DNA from 3 places in the Pseudomonas sp. GD03842 genome. Region 1 is predicted to be linked to each of the others. Evidence: riboswitches for the same ligand, from Rfam matches in the RefSeq annotation. Region 1 holds a riboswitch; each other region holds the start of a gene.
The links. Region 1 has a riboswitch for cobalamin ahead of cobO (cob(I)yrinic acid a,c-diamide adenosyltransferase). Riboswitches for the same ligand answer to the same signal wherever they lie in the genome.

Region 1 (5,827 bases):
ATTGCCCAATTAGGTAGCGCTTGCCTGGGTGGACAGCCCAATGCGGCGCATTTTGCGATCGCACAACTGCAGCGATATAAGCCGGAATGCTGGGTGCTGACTCAGAACGTTGACGGTTACCATCGGGCGGCGGGCAGCCCGCCCGAACGGTTGATCGAGATTCATGGGCAGATCGCACCGCTCTACTGTCAGTCCTGCGGCGCGCAGGACCCGGAGCTGAGCGCTCACTTGCAACGTGCGCTGCCGCCGTTGTGCGCGCATTGTGAGGGTGTCCTCAGACCGCCGGTCGTCTTGTTCGAGGAGATGTTGCCGGAGCTGGCATTGAATGTGCTGTATGCAGAGATGGCAAAAGGCTTTGACGCTGTACTCAGTGTTGGAACCACGGCCAGTTTCCCGTACATTCACGAGCCGCTGGTGCGAACGCGAATTACGGGAGGCTTTACCGCTGAGATCAACCCTTCGCCGACCGATCACTCCAGGCACATGGACGCTGTTATGAGGTGCCGAGCCTTAGATGTGATGGGGACACTGGCAAGTCACATTTGTTTCGATTGAATTTGCAAATGACGACGATTGAAGGCATAGTCTCGGCTTCTTTACACCTTAGCCACGGTCGTGCCCATGCTGAATCGCTTCGCACCCCTCGTGCCTCTCGCACTCGTGACCCTGCTGTTCGGCTGCGCGGCCCAGATGCCAGCATCGCAACAGCAGGCGCAGATTCCACCGTTCAAGGACTCTGCCACCGCTCAAACCGCCAACCGCGCTGGGTATTCGGCATCCGCCCTGGATGACGAAATCGCCACCGAAGACGAGCTGGCGCAGTTTGCCGACAACAAACCTTATCAATTGCCCCTGCTGGCCGACAGTATTCTGGAACGTGGCAAGTCGCTGATCGGCACCCGTTACCGGTTCGGCGGCACCTCGACCGCCTCCGGCTTCGATTGCAGCGGCTTCATCGGTTATCTGTTCCGTGAAGAAGCAGGCATGAGCCTGCCACGCTCTTCTCGCGAGATGATCAACATCGATGCCCCTCTGGTCAAACGCAACGACCTCAAGCCTGGTGATCTGCTGTTCTTCAGCACCGCTGGCCGTGGTCGTGTGAGCCACGCGGGTATCTACCTGGGTGATGACCAGTTCATTCATTCCAGCAGCCGTCGCAGTGGCGGTGTACGCGTCGACAGCCTCGACGATGCGTACTGGGCTCGGACGTTCATCGAAGCCAAGCGTGCGTTGGCCATGGCACCTTCCCATGTGCCTGAAACGACGACTGCGATGACCTCGACTACAATCAAGCGCCAACATCGTAAATAACCGTTGTTACCGGGTTTGGCCCGGACTGTGAAACGTCGCGATACGGGTTTGGCAAGGCAAGACAGGCGAAAGGGCCGGGTTTGGATGTTCGGCCCCGGTTTTTTTGCTGTTTTACCGGGCTGGCACCGAACGCAGCCGATTCTGCGCAGTCTTGAATGAACCCGGCTCCCGGCAGAGCAAGCCGCATCCTATGAAGGTTGTTGTGTTTATGTCGTATACGGTTCGTCTGGCTGTAGCTTCTTTGGCGGTATTACTGGCAGCGTGCTCCAGCCATCCTCCGCCCTCTCCACCGAAGGTCGTTTCCCGGCCTGTGGTTTCCGCTCCCTCTCAATTTTCTTCGCCTGTCGCTGATGACGTCTTGTTGCGCGCCATTGGGCTGGTGGGGACACCGTACCGCTGGGGTGGCAACACGCCTGATTCCGGCTTCGATTGCAGCGGCCTGATCGGCTATGTCTACCGCGATGCCGCGGGGATCCTGTTGCCGAGGTCGACGCGCGAGATGATCAGCCTGCGGGGCCCGGACATCGATCGCAGCCAGCTACAAACAGGGGATTTGGTATTTTTTGCCACCAACGGCGGGTCGAACGTGAGCCACGCCGGTATCTATGTCGGTGAGGGGCGGTTCGTTCATGCGCCGGCCACCGGTGGCACGGTCAAGCTCGACAGCCTCGACAAGCCGTATTGGCAGAAGGCCTGGCTGAACGCCAAACGGGTGATCCAGCCTTCGAACCTGGCGCGCAGTAACTGAGCTGCTCAAGTGCACTGTGTCGGTTTGCTGTTGCGCCAGCAGCAGGCCGGCCTGGTGCCGACAGGGGATGCCCAAGCCAGCGGCTTTCAGCGACAGACGCACGACGCTTTGATTGACGCTCCGTAGTCAACCCTCTAACCTTCGCCGATTGTTTCAGGTGCCCGAGAACACGGGTGAAACAGGGAAGCCGGTGCGAACGCTCTGCGATCCATCCCGGCACTGCCTCCGCAACGGTAAATGAGCCAAGGCCCGCACAATGCCACTGTGTCCGAAGGACATGGGAAGGCGCGTGGTTTTTCATGAGTCCGGAGACCGGCCTGATCCATTCCACAGCATCACGGAGGGCGATGCTCTGCGCAGGCTCGATTCGTTTCGATGCCTGCCGCCAGTCATTGCGCGTGTTCTCCGTTTGCCACACCTGCCCTCAAGCGGAGAGCTGAGATGAGCGAATCCCCCGAACGTGACGAACGCCACCTGGCGCGCATGCAGCGCAAAAAGGCGGTGATGGACGAACGCATTGCCAGTGCGCCCAATGAGTGTGGCCTGGTACTGGTACTGACCGGTAACGGCAAAGGCAAGAGCAGCTCGGCGTTCGGCATGCTGGCGCGTGCCATGGGCCACGGTATGCAATGCGGTGTCGTGCAATTCATCAAGGGTCGCAACGCCACCGGGGAAGAGCTGTTCTTCCGCCGCTTTCCCGAACAAGTGCACTACCACGTCATGGGCGAAGGCTTCACCTGGGAAACGCAGGATCGCCAGCGTGATATCGCCGCTGCGCAGGCCGCCTGGGCGGTGAGCCAGACGCTGCTGCGGGACCCCGCGATCGGCCTGGTGATTCTCGACGAATTGAACATTGCCCTCAAACACGGCTACCTCGAACTGGACCAGGTACTCAGTGACGTACAGGCCCGTCCGTCCATGCAGCACGTGATCATCACGGGCCGAGGTGCCAAGCAGGAGCTGATCGATTTGTCCGACACCGTGTCCGAGATCGGCGTGATGAAGCATGCCTTCCAGGCCGGAATCAAGGCGCAGAAGGGTATCGAGTGGTGACAGAGCCCCGTCAGTGCCCCGCTGTTCTGATCGCCGCACCCGCTTCTGGCCAGGGCAAGACCACCGTCACCGCAGCGCTCGCTCGCCTTCATCGCAACCAGGGCCGCGACGTGCGCGTGTTCAAGTGCGGGCCGGACTTTCTCGATCCGATGATTCTCGAACGCGCCAGCGGTCATCCCGTGTATCAACTGGACATGTGGATGGTGGGCGAAGCCGAGAGCCGCCGTTTGCTGTGGGAAGCTGCCGCCGAAGCGGATCTGATTTTGATCGAGGGCGTGATGGGGCTTTTTGACGGCACGCCCTCCAGTGCCGATCTGGCCAGGCGTTTCGGCGTGCCGGTGCTGGCGGTCATCGACGGCACGGCCATGGCTCAAACCTTCGGTGCACTGGCATTGGGGCTGGCGCGCTATCAACCGGACCTGCCATTCGCAGGCGTGCTGGCCAACCGCGTCGGCACGGTGCGTCATGCTCAGTTGCTCGAAGGCAGCCTGACCGAAGGGCTGCGCTGGTACGGGGCGCTGTCTCGCGAGACCGCGATTGAGCTGCCGAGTCGTCATCTCGGGCTGGTTCAAGCCAGCGAACTCAACGATCTGGACATGCGGCTGGATGCTGCTGCAGCAGCACTGGCCGAAACCTGTGATGCAACCCTGCCGCCCGCCGTCACTTTCGAGGCCCCTGAGTTCGTCGCGGCAGCGCCGTTGTTGACGGGCGTGCGGATCGCCGTCGCCCGTGACGAGGCCTTTGCGTTCATTTACGGTGCCAGCCTCGATCTGCTGCGGGCAATGGGCGCCGAATTGTCGTTTTTCTCGCCGATCCATGATTCGCAGTTGCCGGAGGCCGACAGCCTGTACCTGCCTGGGGGCTACCCCGAACTGCACCATCTTGCATTGGGGCAGAACCGGCCGATGCTTCAGGCCATTCGTGCCCATCATGCTGCGGGCAAACCGTTGTTGGCCGAGTGCGGTGGCATGTTGTATCTGCTCAACGCACTGACCGACGTGCAAGGGCTGCGTGCCGAACTCGTCGGCTTGCTCGATGGCGAGGCGGTGATGCAAAAGCGTCTTGCAGCCTTGGCGCTGCAGTCGGTAGAGCTACCGGAAGGCGTATTGCGCGGGCACACCTATCACCACTCGCTGACCAGCACCGAGCAGGTGCCGATCACCCGTGGCATCAGCCCCAATGGTGGGCGCGGCGCGGAAGCGGTGTACCGCGATGGACGGATGACCGCGTCCTACGTGCATTTCTATTTCCCTTCCAACCCACAGGCGATGGCGGCGCTGTTCTTGCCATGACGGTCCATCCACCACGCCCGCTTGAGGGCGCCATGACTGACCCGGCTTTCAGCGAGCAGGAGCGCGCGGCGGTCTACCGGGCCATCGCCGAGCGTCGCGACATGCGTCATTTCAGCGGCGGCGAGGTCGCGCCGGCGCTGTTGGCCCGCTTGCTTGAAGCGGCCCACCACGCGCCCAGTGTCGGCCTGATGCAGCCTTGGCGTTTTATCCGCATCAGTGATCGCGCGTTGCGTGGGCAGATTCAAGCACTCGTCGAAGAGGAACGGCTGCGCACGGCGGAAGCGCTGGGCGAACGTTCCGATGATTTCATGAAGCTCAAGGTCGAGGGCATCAACGACTGCGCCGAAGTGCTCGTCGCAGCCCTGATGGACGACCGTGAGAAGCACATTTTCGGCCGTCGTACCTTGCCGGAAATGGACATGGCTTCGCTGTCCTGCGCCATCCAGAACCTGTGGCTGGCGGCTCGCGCCGAAGGGCTGGGCATGGGCTGGGTATCGTTGTTTGACCCGGCGGCGCTGGCCGACCTGTTGCACATGCCGACCGGATCGAAACCGTTGGCCATTCTCTGTCTGGGGCCGGTCGAGGCGTTTTACCCGGCGCCGATGCTGGTATTGGAAGGCTGGGCGCAAGCGCGTCCGCTGCAGGAATTGGTTTTTGATAACACCTGGGGGGTGAAGTCATGAGCGTGGCCCTGTTGAGTGTCGCCGGGGTGGCACTGGACGCGTTGCTGGGCGAGCCGAAACGTAATCACCCGCTGGTTGCGTTTGGTCGATACGCCGAGCGCCTTGAGCAACGCTTCAATTCCGGCGGTCGTGGTTGGCGCAGCCACGGCGTCACCGCCTGGTTTCTAGCGGTCGTGCCATTGACCCTTCTGGTGACGCTGCTCAGCGTGCTGCCGTACGTTGGCTGGCTGGTCGAGGTGGCAGCGTTGTACTGCGCCCTTGGCCTACGTAGCCTCGGCGAACATGTCGAACCCGTGGCACAGGCGCTGCGAGGCGACGACATCGAAGCGGCCCGCCAACGCGTGGGTTACCTGGTGAGCCGCCAGACGTCAGAGTTGGACGCCACCGAAGTGGCCCGCGCAGCCACTGAGTCGGTATTGGAAAATGGCAGTGATGCGGTGTTCGCGGCGATCTTCTGGTTCGCGGTGCTCGGTGCGCCTGGGGTGGTCCTGTACCGGTTGAGCAATACCCTGGATGCCATGTGGGGCTATCGCAACGAGCGCTTCGAACGGTTTGGCTGGGCGGCGGCAAAAATCGACGACCTGCTCAACTACCTTCCCGCGCGCTTGGTGGCCCTGACTTACGCGTTGTTGGGCAAGACCCGTCTGGCGCTGCGCTGCTGGCGCACTCAGGCGCCAAAATGGGACAGCCCCAATGCCGGTCCTGTGATGGCGGCGGGGGCCGGTGCACTGGGCGTCGAA
Region 2 (5,827 bases), on a different contig from region 1:
AAGACATCGCCTGCCGCGCCTTCGACAGCGCCGAAGCCTTTCTTGGGCATACCCTGGAGGAGGCGCCCACCTGCTTGCTGCTGGACGTCAACCTGGCGCAGGGGTCCGGCTTCGATCTGCAGCATGAACTGCACGCGCGCGGCCAGCACTTTCCGATCATCTTCATGACCGGTTTCGGCACTATCGCCATGTCGGTGAAGGCGATCAAGGCCGGTGCCCATGAATTCCTGACCAAACCTTTCGAGCCTGAGCAACTGCTCGACCTGATCCGTGAAGCGTTGGCCGCCGACGCCCTCAATCTCAGTGAACGGCAACGGGTGTGCGACGCGCGAGAGCGCTTCAATCAACTGACGCCACGGGAAAAGGAAGTCATGGCGTTATTGATTACCGGCAAGATGAATAAACAGATTGCGTTGGAACTAGGCACCAGCGAAGTCACCGCAAAAGTTCATAAGAAGCACGTGATGACAAAGATGAATGCACGCAATGTCATCGAACTATTGAAACTGCACGAGCGGCTTGGCGAAGTCTCGCAATGATTGAGCGCACAATTGTCCATGTGCGCCGAATTTAACTTGGTATGTCATCTAACATGTCAAACGGGCCAACTAAGCCGTCGCCGAAGTTCGCTGGTTGATGCCCGCGCCTTATCGATTAGGGCCTGCATGAAAAGTTTCGGGGCTTTTCATACGGGCCCTAATCGTGCATTCAAGGCGTCAGCGGGGCGCCGTGACGGGGCCTCGCCATCGGCTGCGGTCAGGTGGACTGCAAGCGCAATATCCGGGCGCCGTCGTGCGGATCGGTCAGCCAACGCCCCTTGACGCCGAACGTGCTGCGCAAGCGCTCCGGTGTCAGCACGTCGAACGGCGATCCCAACGCCACCAGTCTTCCACGCTCCATCACCGCCAGCCGATCACAGGCCAAGGCCTGATTCAGGTCGTGCAGGGCGATGATCGTGGTGACGGGCAGGCGATGCACCAGCTTGAGAATCGCCAATTGCTGCTGAATGTCCAGGTGGTTGGTCGGTTCGTCCAGCAGCAGAATCTGCGGCCGTTGGGCCAGTGCGCGGGCAATGTGCGCGCGTTGCCGCTCGCCGCCGGACAGCGTGTGCCAGGCTCGATCGCGCAGGTGTTGCAGGCTGACATCGGCAATCGCCTGGTGAACGATCCGGGTGTCCTCCTCACCCCAGGGAGCCAACGCCGACAGCCAGGGCGTGCGACCCAGTTCGACCGCTTGCACCAGGCTGATGGCATCGCTGGTTTCGGCCTGTTGCTCGACCACCGCCAGGCGTTGCGCGATGTGGCGGCGCGGGAGGGTCGTCAGCCGTTCGCCGAGCAATCGCACCTCACCTGTGGTGGGCACAGTGATGCCGGCCAACAGTTTGATCAGTGTCGATTTGCCGGAGCCGTTCGGGCCGACGACGCCCAGGTTTTCGCCGGCACGTATTGCCAGCTCGACCCCCTCGAGCAACGGCGTTCCTTTGATGCGGTAGCTCAGATCGAAGGCGGTGAGCACGCTGACCGCCTGGTCCATGGGAGCGTTCATCGGCTGCGGTTCCCCCGAATCAGAATCAGGGCGAAGACCGGAGCGCCCACCAGCGCGGTGATCACCCCGATTGGCAGCACCTGGCCTTTGATCAGGGTGCGTGAGACCACGTCGGCCGCGACAAGAAACAGCGCGCCGCTCAAGGCGCTCAGGGGCAGCAGCCGGGCATGCCGCACGCCGGTGGCCATCCGCACGGCATGAGGAATGACCAACCCGACGAAGCCGATCGAGCCGACGAGAGAGACCATCACGGCGGTGATCAGCGCCGTGCTCGCGATCAGCAGGATCTGCACCTGGCGCACCGGAATGCCCAGCGACGCGGCTGCGTCGGTGCCGAAGGTGAAGGCATCGAGCGACCGTCGATGCCACAGGCACACGCCCAGCCCGAGCAGCACCACGGGCACCGAAAGCGCCACGGCACTCCAGCGCACGCCACTCAGGTTGCCCAGCAGCCAGAACAGAATCCCACGGGCCTGTTCGGCATTCGCCGATTTGGTGATCAGCAACGAGGTCAGGGCGTTGAACAATTGTGAACCGGCGATGCCCGCCAGAATGATCTGACCGGTCGCAGGCTGGCCACGGGACACGCGAGCGAGCAGGGCGACCATGGCGAACGCGGCCGCGGCCCCGGCAAAAGCGCCCATGGACAAGGACACCGCGCCGCCGCCGACCCCGATCACCGCCACCAACACCGCGCCGGTGGAGGCCCCCGCCGAGATGCCCAGCAGGTACGGGTCGGCCAGGGCATTGCGCAGCAAGGATTGCAGCACCACACCAGACACCGCCAGACCGGCCCCACACGCGGCGGCGACGATGGCGCGGGTCAGGCGGTAATTCCACACGATACCTTCATCGATCGGATCGACGGCGAACCCCGCACCCCAGAGTTTGTTCGCCAGCACCTGAGCGATGATCGACACGCTGATGGGCGTCTCGCCGATGGCCACGCCCGCCAGGATCGCCAGGAGCAGCACCGCGCCGACCCACAGCCCATGGCCCAGCAAACGGGCGATGCTGGGCAGCTTCATGGCCCGGTGGTGGCCGCGGCCAGTTGTTCGATGCCGTCGAACAGCCGAATACCAGATTCCATCGCGCTGGCGTCCATGATGACGATGCGGTTGTTTTTCACCGCGTCCATGTTGCGGGTCACCGGATCGGATTTGAGAAAGGCCAGCTTCTTCTCGTGGTCGTCCGCCGGGTAACGCCGACGGTCCATGCGGGCGATCACCAGAATCGTCGGGTTGGCCTTGGCAATGGTTTCCCAGCCCACGGTCGGCCACTCTTCGTCGGACTGGATGACGTTCCGCATGCCCAGGGTGTCCAGCATGAAATGGGGGATGCCTTTGCGCCCGGCCACATAGGGGTCGCTGTGCAGATCGGGGCTGGAGAACCAGAACACCGCCGAAAGAGGCTCGGCATTTCGACGCCGGGTCTGCTCGACGGCATCGGCCAGACGGCGTTTGTATCCCTCGATCAACTGCTCGGCGCGGTCCTGGACATCGAAGATCTGCGCTTGTTGCCTGATGCTCTTGTACAGCGTATCAACGCCAAAGGCCTCGGTGCGCGTGCCATCGGCACCGACCCGATTATTCTTCCCCTCGCAGTCCGACGGCAGAATGTAGGTGGCGATGTTCAGGTCCTGGAACTGTTGCCGGGTGCCCACGGCACCTTGCGGGCCGACCATCCACTCGAACTGCACGGGCACGAAGTCAGGACGCTTGCCGATCACCGATTCAAAGCTGGGGGCGTTGTCGGCCAGGCGCTCGATCCGGGCGTTCTGCGCGCTGAATTGGGGGAGGGTGTCGTTGAACCAGAGCGAGGTGCCCACCACCTGCTGGCCAAGGCCCAGTGCGTAGAGCATCTCCGTGGCCGCCTGGCCAATGGTCACGATACGATGCGGGGCGTGAGCGAACGTCAGCGGCACGCCGCAGTTGTCGATGGTCAAGGGGTAGTGCGTAGGGGCGGCAATGGCAGCGGACATGAACAGTGCGCTGGACAGCGTCAGACCGGTGAACAGCACGGCAAGGGGGCGCAACGACATCAAGGCGTCTCCAGTGGACCTGTTGAAGGGCGCAGGCACTGGAAAGCACATCCGATAGGCTCCACGCGAGCGGAGGCGGCGCAGAGTACGCAGACGGAAGTCCTTCCCCGGACACCCCGCCGGTGAATGATTGACGCTGGCCGGCAGGTCTCCTGACTGGCGCGTCGTTGCCTCGCTTCGGCCTTCCCGGTGTGAACCAGTGGCAATCGGGAAGCAGGGCTCAGCGCCTACAGTTGCGGGGACAGTTCCGTTTCAGCCTCACGCCGAGGCTGTTGGATTCCCTATTAATTCCGTGTGGAAACCGGCGGGGGGATACTAAACGATTTGCGGCCGACCGAACACGTCGATCTTGCCGCCTGATCGCGATTGCTCAGCCGTACGACGGCGTCAACGGACCTGCCGGTTGCAGGGCACGACACGGGTGTGAGGCCCAATGGCCCCCCCGAGGCGGCGGACCGGCCGCAGCCTGCATAGCCGTCATTGGACGGGAAAGTTGAACGGCCAGCCTGACACGCGTTTCGGGCGCGGCGTGGCATAGGTGCGCACCTTGGACGTCTTCAACCCCAGCCGCACCAAGGATTCGGCCAGCGCCACCGCAGCCGTCACGCCATCGACCACCGGCACCCCGGCGCGCTCGCGGATCAGTTGCTCCAGCCCGGCCATGCCGCCGCACCCCAGGCAGATGACTTCGGCCTTGTCCTGTTGAACGGCCTCGACCGCTTGCTCGGCGATTGCGTGCAGTGCGCGATCCGGGGCTTGCTCCAGTTCCAGCACGCTCATGCCGCTGGCGCGAACCGAGGCGCAGCGCTCGTAGACCCCGGCCAGTTTCAGTCGGTCTTCGATCAGCGGCACGGTGCGGTCCAGCGTGGTGACAACCGAATAGGCATGGCCCAAGAGCATGGCCAGACTGGCGGCCGCTTCGGTAATGTCCACCACCGGCACCTCAAGCAACTCCTGCAAACCTTCTCGACCATGCTCGCCATAGCCGGCTTGTATCACCGCGTCATAAGGTTGATCGTACGACAGCACCCGGTCCATCACGGCCAAGGCGGCCAGGTAGCTCTCGAAATTGCCCTCCACCGATTCGGCGCCGAAGCGTGGGGTCAGGCCGATGATTTCGGTGCCCGGGGAGGCGACGCTGCGCGCCTGTTCGGCGATGGTCTGGGTCATCGATTCGGTGGTGTTGACGTTGACGATCAGAATTCGCATGAGCGGCGGCCTCGCGGTAGGACAAGATTGAGCGGTGTGCACGATTTATAGGCGCTATGTATACAGGGCGAGGGCAAGGCTAACCCAACGCACGCGGTTTGTGGGAACGGAATCGAGGTTGGCGCACGAGGGGGAGGGAGGTCAGCGCGTTGGATGGCACATGAACCCAAGGCCTTCGCTCAGGTGTGTCAGCCGGCAGCGCCGTCATGACAGCCCATCGCGCCAGACATATTGAGCTGGAGCCAAACTGACTCCAGCGCTGTGAGAGGCGGTCAGAATTTGCTTGGCACGGGCGCCTGGCTGGCAATGAAGCCCTGATCGCGCATGGCCTGCCAGAATCCGTCAGGCACCTGGGCCTCGACCGCGGCCACATCCTCGGCAATCCGCGAGGGGCGGCTGGCCCCGGGAATCACCGCAGCGACCAAGGGGTTGGCCAGCACGAACTGCAACGCTGCGGCTTTGATGTCGACCTGATACTGCCGAGCGATCTCCTGTATGTGCGCCACTTTGTCCAGCATGGCCTGGGCAGCGGGCTGGTACTCGAAATGCTTGCCGCCGACCAGCACCCCCGAACTGTAAGGCCCGCCCACGACGAACTCGGCGTTGTGTTCGCGCGCCTTGGTGAACAGGCGTTGCAGTGGCTGGTCGTGATCGAGCAGCGAGTAACGTCCGGCCAGGAGAAAACCATCGGGTTGTGCTTCACTCAAATCCAGGGTGAGTTCACAGGGTTCGACGCGGTTGACGCCCAGTCCCCAGGCCTTGATCACGCCTTCCTCACGCAGGCGCGTGAGGGTACGGAAGGCGCCGGTACGGGCGACATTGAAATGCTCGATCCACTCATCGCCGTGGGCGTCCTTCGCGATGTCATGAACGAACACGATGTCCAGCCGGTCGGTCTTCAGTCGTTCAAGGCTGGCGTCGATGGAGCGCAAGGTGGCGTCGGCGGAATAATCGGTCAGGATCTTGTTCTTCAAACCGTCCGTGAACGGACCATTGCGCGGTTGCGTGTCGAGTGCCTCGGACACCAGCCGG
Region 3 (5,827 bases), on a different contig from region 1:
ATTCCAGGTGGCGCAGCGGCCCATAGGTTTCCGCCCGCGTGAGCGGCGGCATGAGGTGGTCGATAATCACCGCCTGTGTGCGTCGCTTGGCCTGTGCACCTTCACCCGGGTCATTGACGATGAAGGGGTAAATATGGGGCATGGGGCCGAGGATCGCGTCCGGCCAGCACTGCTCGGACAGGCCGACGCCCTTGCCGGGCAGCCACTCCAGGTTGCCGTGCTTGCCGACATGGACCACCGCGTGGGCGCCGTATGCCTGGCGCAACCAGAAATAGAACGCCAGATAGCCATGGGGCGGCACCAGGTCCGGATCGTGGTAGACGGCGCTGTGGTCGACGTCATAGCCGCGCGCCGGCTGGATGCCCACGAAGATCAAGCCGAACCGCAACCCGGCCACCATCATGCGGCCGTTGCGGCACATCGGATCGTCCTGCGGCGCTCCCCAGCGCTCGACCACCGCTCGCTGGTTGGCCTCGGGCAAGGCCTGGAACGCCGCCAGGTAGTCGTCCATCGCCAGGCTTTGATGACACGGCCGTTGATCACGACCGTCCGGGTCGTTGGTGACGCCGCCGAGCAGGTCGTGAATCAGCGCAGTGCCGGTCTGCGGCAGGCCTTCCACGGGGTAACCCTGCTGTTGCAATGCCTTGAGAATGTTCAGCGCGGCCGCAGGCGTATCCAGCCCAACACCGTTACCGATGCGCCCGTCCCGGGTCGGGTAGTTGGCCAGGATCAGCGCGACCCGCTTGTCGGCGTTGGCAGTGCGCGCCAGGGTGACCCAGCGCCGCGCCAATTCGGCGACGAAATCCATCCGCTCGGGCTGGGCGCGGTAGCAGACCACGTCAGCCTGGCTGCGCTCGCTGCGCCAGGCCAGGTCCTTGAAGCTGATCGGTCGGCTGATGATCCGACCATCCAGTTCGGGCAATGCGATGTGCATCGCCAGGTCCCTCGGCCCCAGCCCTTGGTCACTGGCGCGCCACCCCGGTTCGTTGTCCTGTGCGCAGATGGCCTGGATCACCGGGACATTACGACGGAACGGTCGTAAATGCGGCGCTTCGGGTGTCGACTGGGCGAACCCGGTGGTGTTGAGGATGATCTCGCAACCCGCTTCGTCGAGCCAGTCCTGCACCGCGTCTAGGCAGGCGGGCTCTTTCAGGCTGGCGACCGCGATAGGCAGCGGATTGAGCCCCTGTGCCACCAGGCGCTCGCAGAAGATGTCGATGAAGGCGGTATTGGCCGCTTGCAAGTGGGAGCGATAGAACAGCACGGCAGCCACTGGCTGATCGGTGCGCCACTCAGCCTGCCAATCAATCAACGCAGCGCGAGCCACTCGAGGGTGGTAAATAGCGACGCGGGGCAACACCTGCGGGGCTTCCCAGGGGTAATCCCTACCCAGCCAGCGATCGGCCAGGCAATTGAACAACTGCAGCGCGTTGTGTTTGCCCCCCTGACGCAGGTAGTGCCACAGGCGCTCGCGATCCTCCGACGGCTCAGTGCTGAGCTCACTGAGTTCGGGGTCCGGGCGGTCATCTCCCGGCACCATGATCAGTTTGACGCCCTCGCCCTTTCTGGCACCCGCAGCCAGCTCCACCAGCCGCTCGACCCCATAGCGCCAGTAGCCGATCCCGCCATGCAGCGACAGCAGAATCACTTTGGCGTGGCGCAGCACCTGGTCGACATACAGGTCCACCGAGGCGTGGTTCTGCACCTGCATCGGATTGGCCAGCCGCAGCGTGGGGTAATCTTCCGGCAGTTGCTGTGCGGTCTCTGCCAGCAGGGCCAAATGGGAATCACCGCTGCACAGGATCACCAGCTCGGCAGGCGTCTGGCCGAGGTCGGCGATGCTGTCGTCGGGCACGAACCCGCCGGGCTGGGTGCGCAGCAGGTGCATGCCTTACCCCTGAATGGCTTGGCGCAATTGAGCTTCGAGCACGGCGGCGTCCAGGTCCTGGCCGATCAGCACCAGGCGGCTTTCGCGGGCCTCGTCGGCTTTCCATGGCCGGTCGAAGTGCTTGTCGAAGCGCGTGCCGACACCTTGCACCAGCAGGCGCATGGGCTTGCCGGGAATGGCCACGAAGCCTTTTACCCGCAGAATGCCGTGCTGCACGACCGCTTGCGTCAGGGCGTCGAGCAACAGCGCTTCATCGGCTTGCGGCAGCGCAATGGAAATCGAGTCGAAGGCATCGTGATCGTGATCGTCGTGGTCCTCGCCGTCGTGGTGATCGTGGTGCGTCTTGCGCCCGTCGATGTGCAATTCTGACTCGGCACCCAGCCCCAACAGCACAGTGAGCGGCAGCTGCCCTTTGCTGGCCTCGACGATTTTCACCGCCGCAGGCAGCTCTTCGGCGACTTCCGCCCGCACCGCAGCGAGCGCGGCGGCGTCCAATTGATCGGCCTTGTTCAGAATCACCAGATCCGCGCTGGCCAATTGATCGGCGAACAGCTCGTGCAGGGGCGATTCGTGGTCCAGATTGGGATCGAGCTTGCGCTGGGCGTCCACTTGCTCCGGGAAGGCGGCGAACGTGCCGGCGACCACCGCCGGGCTGTCGACGACCGTGATCACCGCATCGACGGTGCAGGCGTTGCGGATCTCCGGCCACTGGAAGGCTTGGACCAACGGCTTTGGCAGCGCCAGACCGGAAGTTTCAATGAGGATGTGGTCCAGATCGCCGCGACGGGCGACCAACTCCTGCATCACCGGGAAAAATTCTTCCTGAACGGTGCAGCAGAGGCAGCCGTTCGCCAGTTCGTACACCCGCCCGGTGGCCTCTTCCTCGGTACAGCCAATGGTGCATTGCTTGAGGATGTCGCCGTCGATACCCAGTTCGCCGAATTCGTTGACGATGACCGCGATGCGACGCCCCTCGGCGTGGTCGAGCATATGGCGTAACAGGGTGGTTTTACCCGAGCCGAGGAAGCCGGTGACGATGGTGACGGGGAGTTTGGCCAGTGTTTTCATGATTGCCCTCGGGCACAGCGGCGGGCAGACAGGACGAGTACTGCGGGCCGCTGTCGCTGTGGACAGGCGCGCCGCTCGATTCGCCACCGGATCACCCCGCCCGGTTGTAATGAGAATGCGTGGACGTTTCGTCCGCTTCGAGGCAGGTCTCCTGGCTCACGGCGGCGCAGCACTGGCTGAGCCAGTGGCGGCGCATTCATCGCGCCTTCCCGCTCGCGCAGTGGCTGTGCAATGAACATGACCGTTTACAGTTGCGGGGGCAGCTGTGGCATTGACCACATTCCCTTCTTAGCGCCGGTGCCCAGGCAAGGCCGGGCCGGCGAACCTCGACTGCGCAAGGCTACGCAGTGGGCGGGCCGAGGTCAATGTGCATCCGGCAGAGGCTGGCAGGGTCACTGCGAGCCCACCTCACTCGAAGTGTCCGTTGGCGACGACGCGGCCAATTGACGGTTGCGCGCCGCCATGCTCTCCTACACACCTTGTTACGGGTGCCCTTCACAGGGTGAAACGGGAAACCGGTGCGTGCAGAGGGCGACTCTGCGCAAGTCCGGTGCTGCCCCCGCAACGGTAAGCGAGCGAAGGATCAGATCCACTGTGTCGGTCAGCGATATGGGAAGGCGATTCTTGAAGGCATCTTCGGTGCCCCTCGCAAGCCCGGAGACCGGCCCGACATTGACACCTGACAAACCCGCGGTGGGCGGGCGCTGTTGAGTTCGCGACTGACGACCGTCCGTGGCTCGCTTGCGCCTTCCCTACGCCAACACCACGAGGGAACCGCCATGTCGATCAGCACCGCCAGCCATACCGCCTCTTCTACCAGCACCTTGACCCAACGCCTGACCGCCGCCATCAGCGCCATGGTGCTTGGCGCCTGCCTGGTCTACTTCGCCGGTTTCTCTCACATCGCGGCCGTCCACAATGCCGCCCACGATACCCGTCACAGCTCCGCCTTCCCTTGCCATTGAGGTTCGCTCCCATGTTCAAGCGTATCGCTCAAACGGCCGGCTTCACCGGGCTGCTCGCGGCCCTGATCCTGACGTTGCTGCAAAGTTTCTGGGTCGCGCCGTTGATCCTCAAGGCAGAAACCTACGAAAAGGCTCCGGCCGCCGAAATGCATGAGCACGCGGAAGGCGCCATGAGCGGCCATGTGCACGATGAGCAAGCCTGGGAGCCGGAGGACGGTTGGCAGCGTGTCCTGTCCACCACCGGTGGCAACTTGGTCGTCGCGGTCGGGTTCTCGCTCATGCTGGCGGCGCTGTACACCTTGCGCGAGCCCGCTGGCGTTCGTCAGGGCGCGCTGTGGGGGTTGGCCGGTTACGCGGTGTTTGTCCTGGCGCCCACGCTGGGCTTGCCGCCCGAGTTGCCCGGTACGGCAGCGGCTGACCTGACCCAACGACAGATCTGGTGGATCGGTACGGCGGCATCCACGGCCGTCGGACTGGCATTGATCGTGTTTGCCCGCAGCGGATTGTTGAAAGCGCTCGGCGCCGCGATTCTGGTGGTGCCGCACGTGATCGGCGCACCGCAGCCGCAGGTGCATGCCGCGCTGGCGCCCGAGGCACTGGAGGCCGAATTCAAAGTGGCTTCGCTGTTGACCAACGCGTTGTTCTGGGTGGCGATGGGCCTGATCAGCGCGTGGTTGTTCCGCCGCCAGGACGCCCGTCAGACCCAAGCCGGTTTAGACCCTGCAATATGAGCGCACGCCCTCCTCGACCGGTCCGCGTGATCGGCCTTGGCTGCCAGCGCGGTTGCCCGGCGGAGGTGTTGATGGGGTTGGTCGAAGTCACGCTGCTCGAACATCGGATGGCCCTGAACGAGATCACCGCCCTCGCCTCCATCGACACCAAGTCCACGGAGGCCGGGTTGCTTGAGCTCGCCGAACACCTTTCACTGCCGTTGCATTTTTTCGATGCGGGGCAATTGGTGGCTTTCGAATCCCGCCTCAGCCACCGCTCGCAGGTCTCCTTCAACCACACTGGCTGCTACGGGGTGGCCGAAAGTTCGGCCCTGGCGCTGGCCACCCACCTGAGTCACCAACCCGCCGAGTTGGTGATCGAACGCCGCCACAGCACGCGTGCGACCCTGGCAATGGCCATTAGCCGAGCCCAGGTTTCGCCTTCCTCTTCACTACACGCTTAGCCCGACGTCTTCGCGAAACATGAGGTTCAAAGGGGTCGGCCCCTGCTTCAGCCCTTCGGAGTTTCAATGACTGTTTTTTTCATCGGTGCAGGCCCTGGCGATCCTGACCTGATCACCGTCAAAGGCCAGCGTCTGATCCGCACCTGCCCGGTGATCATCTACGCCGGCTCGCTGGTCCCACCCGCCCTCTTGGAGGGGCATCGAGCGAGCCAGGTGATCAACAGCGCGGCGCTTCACCTCGATCAGATCATCGCCTTGATGAAATCCGCTCATGCACAAGGCCAGGATGTGGCACGGGTCCATTCGGGCGACCCTAGCCTCTACGGCGCGATCGGTGAACAGATCCGTTGCCTGCGCACGCTGAACATTCCATTCGAAATCATCCCGGGGGTCACTGCCACGGCAGCGTGTGCGGCCTTGCTCGGGACCGAACTGACGCTGCCGGACATTTCCCAAAGCGTCATTCTGACCCGATACGCCAACAACACCGCCATGCCCGAAGGCGAATCGCTGCACGAGTTGGCTCGGCACCGGGCGACCATGGCCATTCACCTGGGGGTCAAGCACTTGGCGAACATTGTCGCGGAATTGACCCCGCATTACGGCGCCGACTGCCCGATTGCCGTGATTCATCGGGCCAGTTGGCCTGATCAGGACTGGGCGCAGGGAACGCTGGCAGACATCGAAGAAAAGGTGCGAGCCAAGGGCTTCCGCCGCACCGCGCTGATTCTG

Region 2: another riboswitch for cobalamin. It lies ahead of N5D61_RS01220 (ABC transporter substrate-binding protein); the one in region 1 lies ahead of cobO (cob(I)yrinic acid a,c-diamide adenosyltransferase).
Region 3: another riboswitch for cobalamin. It lies ahead of N5D61_RS01800 (CbtB domain-containing protein); the one in region 1 lies ahead of cobO (cob(I)yrinic acid a,c-diamide adenosyltransferase).

The regions. Positions count from the first base shown of each region.
Region 1 is NZ_JAOCEA010000012.1:182,233-188,059, reverse strand. It holds gene N5D61_RS18225 (NAD-dependent protein deacylase) at 1-555, shown strand, start outside; gene N5D61_RS18220 (NlpC/P60 family protein) at 622-1,311, shown strand; gene N5D61_RS18215 (C40 family peptidase) at 1,520-2,059, shown strand; cobalamin riboswitch at 2,198-2,395, shown strand; gene cobO (cob(I)yrinic acid a,c-diamide adenosyltransferase) at 2,501-3,112, shown strand; gene N5D61_RS18205 (cobyrinate a,c-diamide synthase) at 3,109-4,404, shown strand; gene bluB (5,6-dimethylbenzimidazole synthase) at 4,437-5,087, shown strand; gene cbiB (adenosylcobinamide-phosphate synthase CbiB) at 5,084-5,827, shown strand, end outside.
Region 2 is NZ_JAOCEA010000001.1:261,324-267,150, forward strand. It holds gene N5D61_RS01205 (response regulator) at 1-539, shown strand, start outside; gene N5D61_RS01210 (ABC transporter ATP-binding protein) at 757-1,545, opposite strand; gene N5D61_RS01215 (iron chelate uptake ABC transporter family permease subunit) at 1,542-2,573, opposite strand; gene N5D61_RS01220 (ABC transporter substrate-binding protein) at 2,570-3,586, opposite strand; cobalamin riboswitch at 3,711-3,907, opposite strand; gene N5D61_RS01225 (aspartate/glutamate racemase family protein) at 4,064-4,795, opposite strand; gene N5D61_RS01230 (aldo/keto reductase) at 5,068-5,827, opposite strand, start outside.
Region 3 is NZ_JAOCEA010000001.1:389,967-395,793, reverse strand. It holds gene cobN (cobaltochelatase subunit CobN) at 1-1,888, opposite strand, end outside; gene cobW (cobalamin biosynthesis protein CobW) at 1,892-2,956, opposite strand; cobalamin riboswitch at 3,080-3,300, opposite strand; cobalamin riboswitch at 3,426-3,641, shown strand; gene N5D61_RS01800 (CbtB domain-containing protein) at 3,736-3,921, shown strand; gene N5D61_RS01795 (CbtA family protein) at 3,933-4,652, shown strand; gene N5D61_RS01790 (cobalamin biosynthesis protein) at 4,649-5,095, shown strand; gene cobM (precorrin-4 C(11)-methyltransferase) at 5,162-5,827, shown strand, end outside.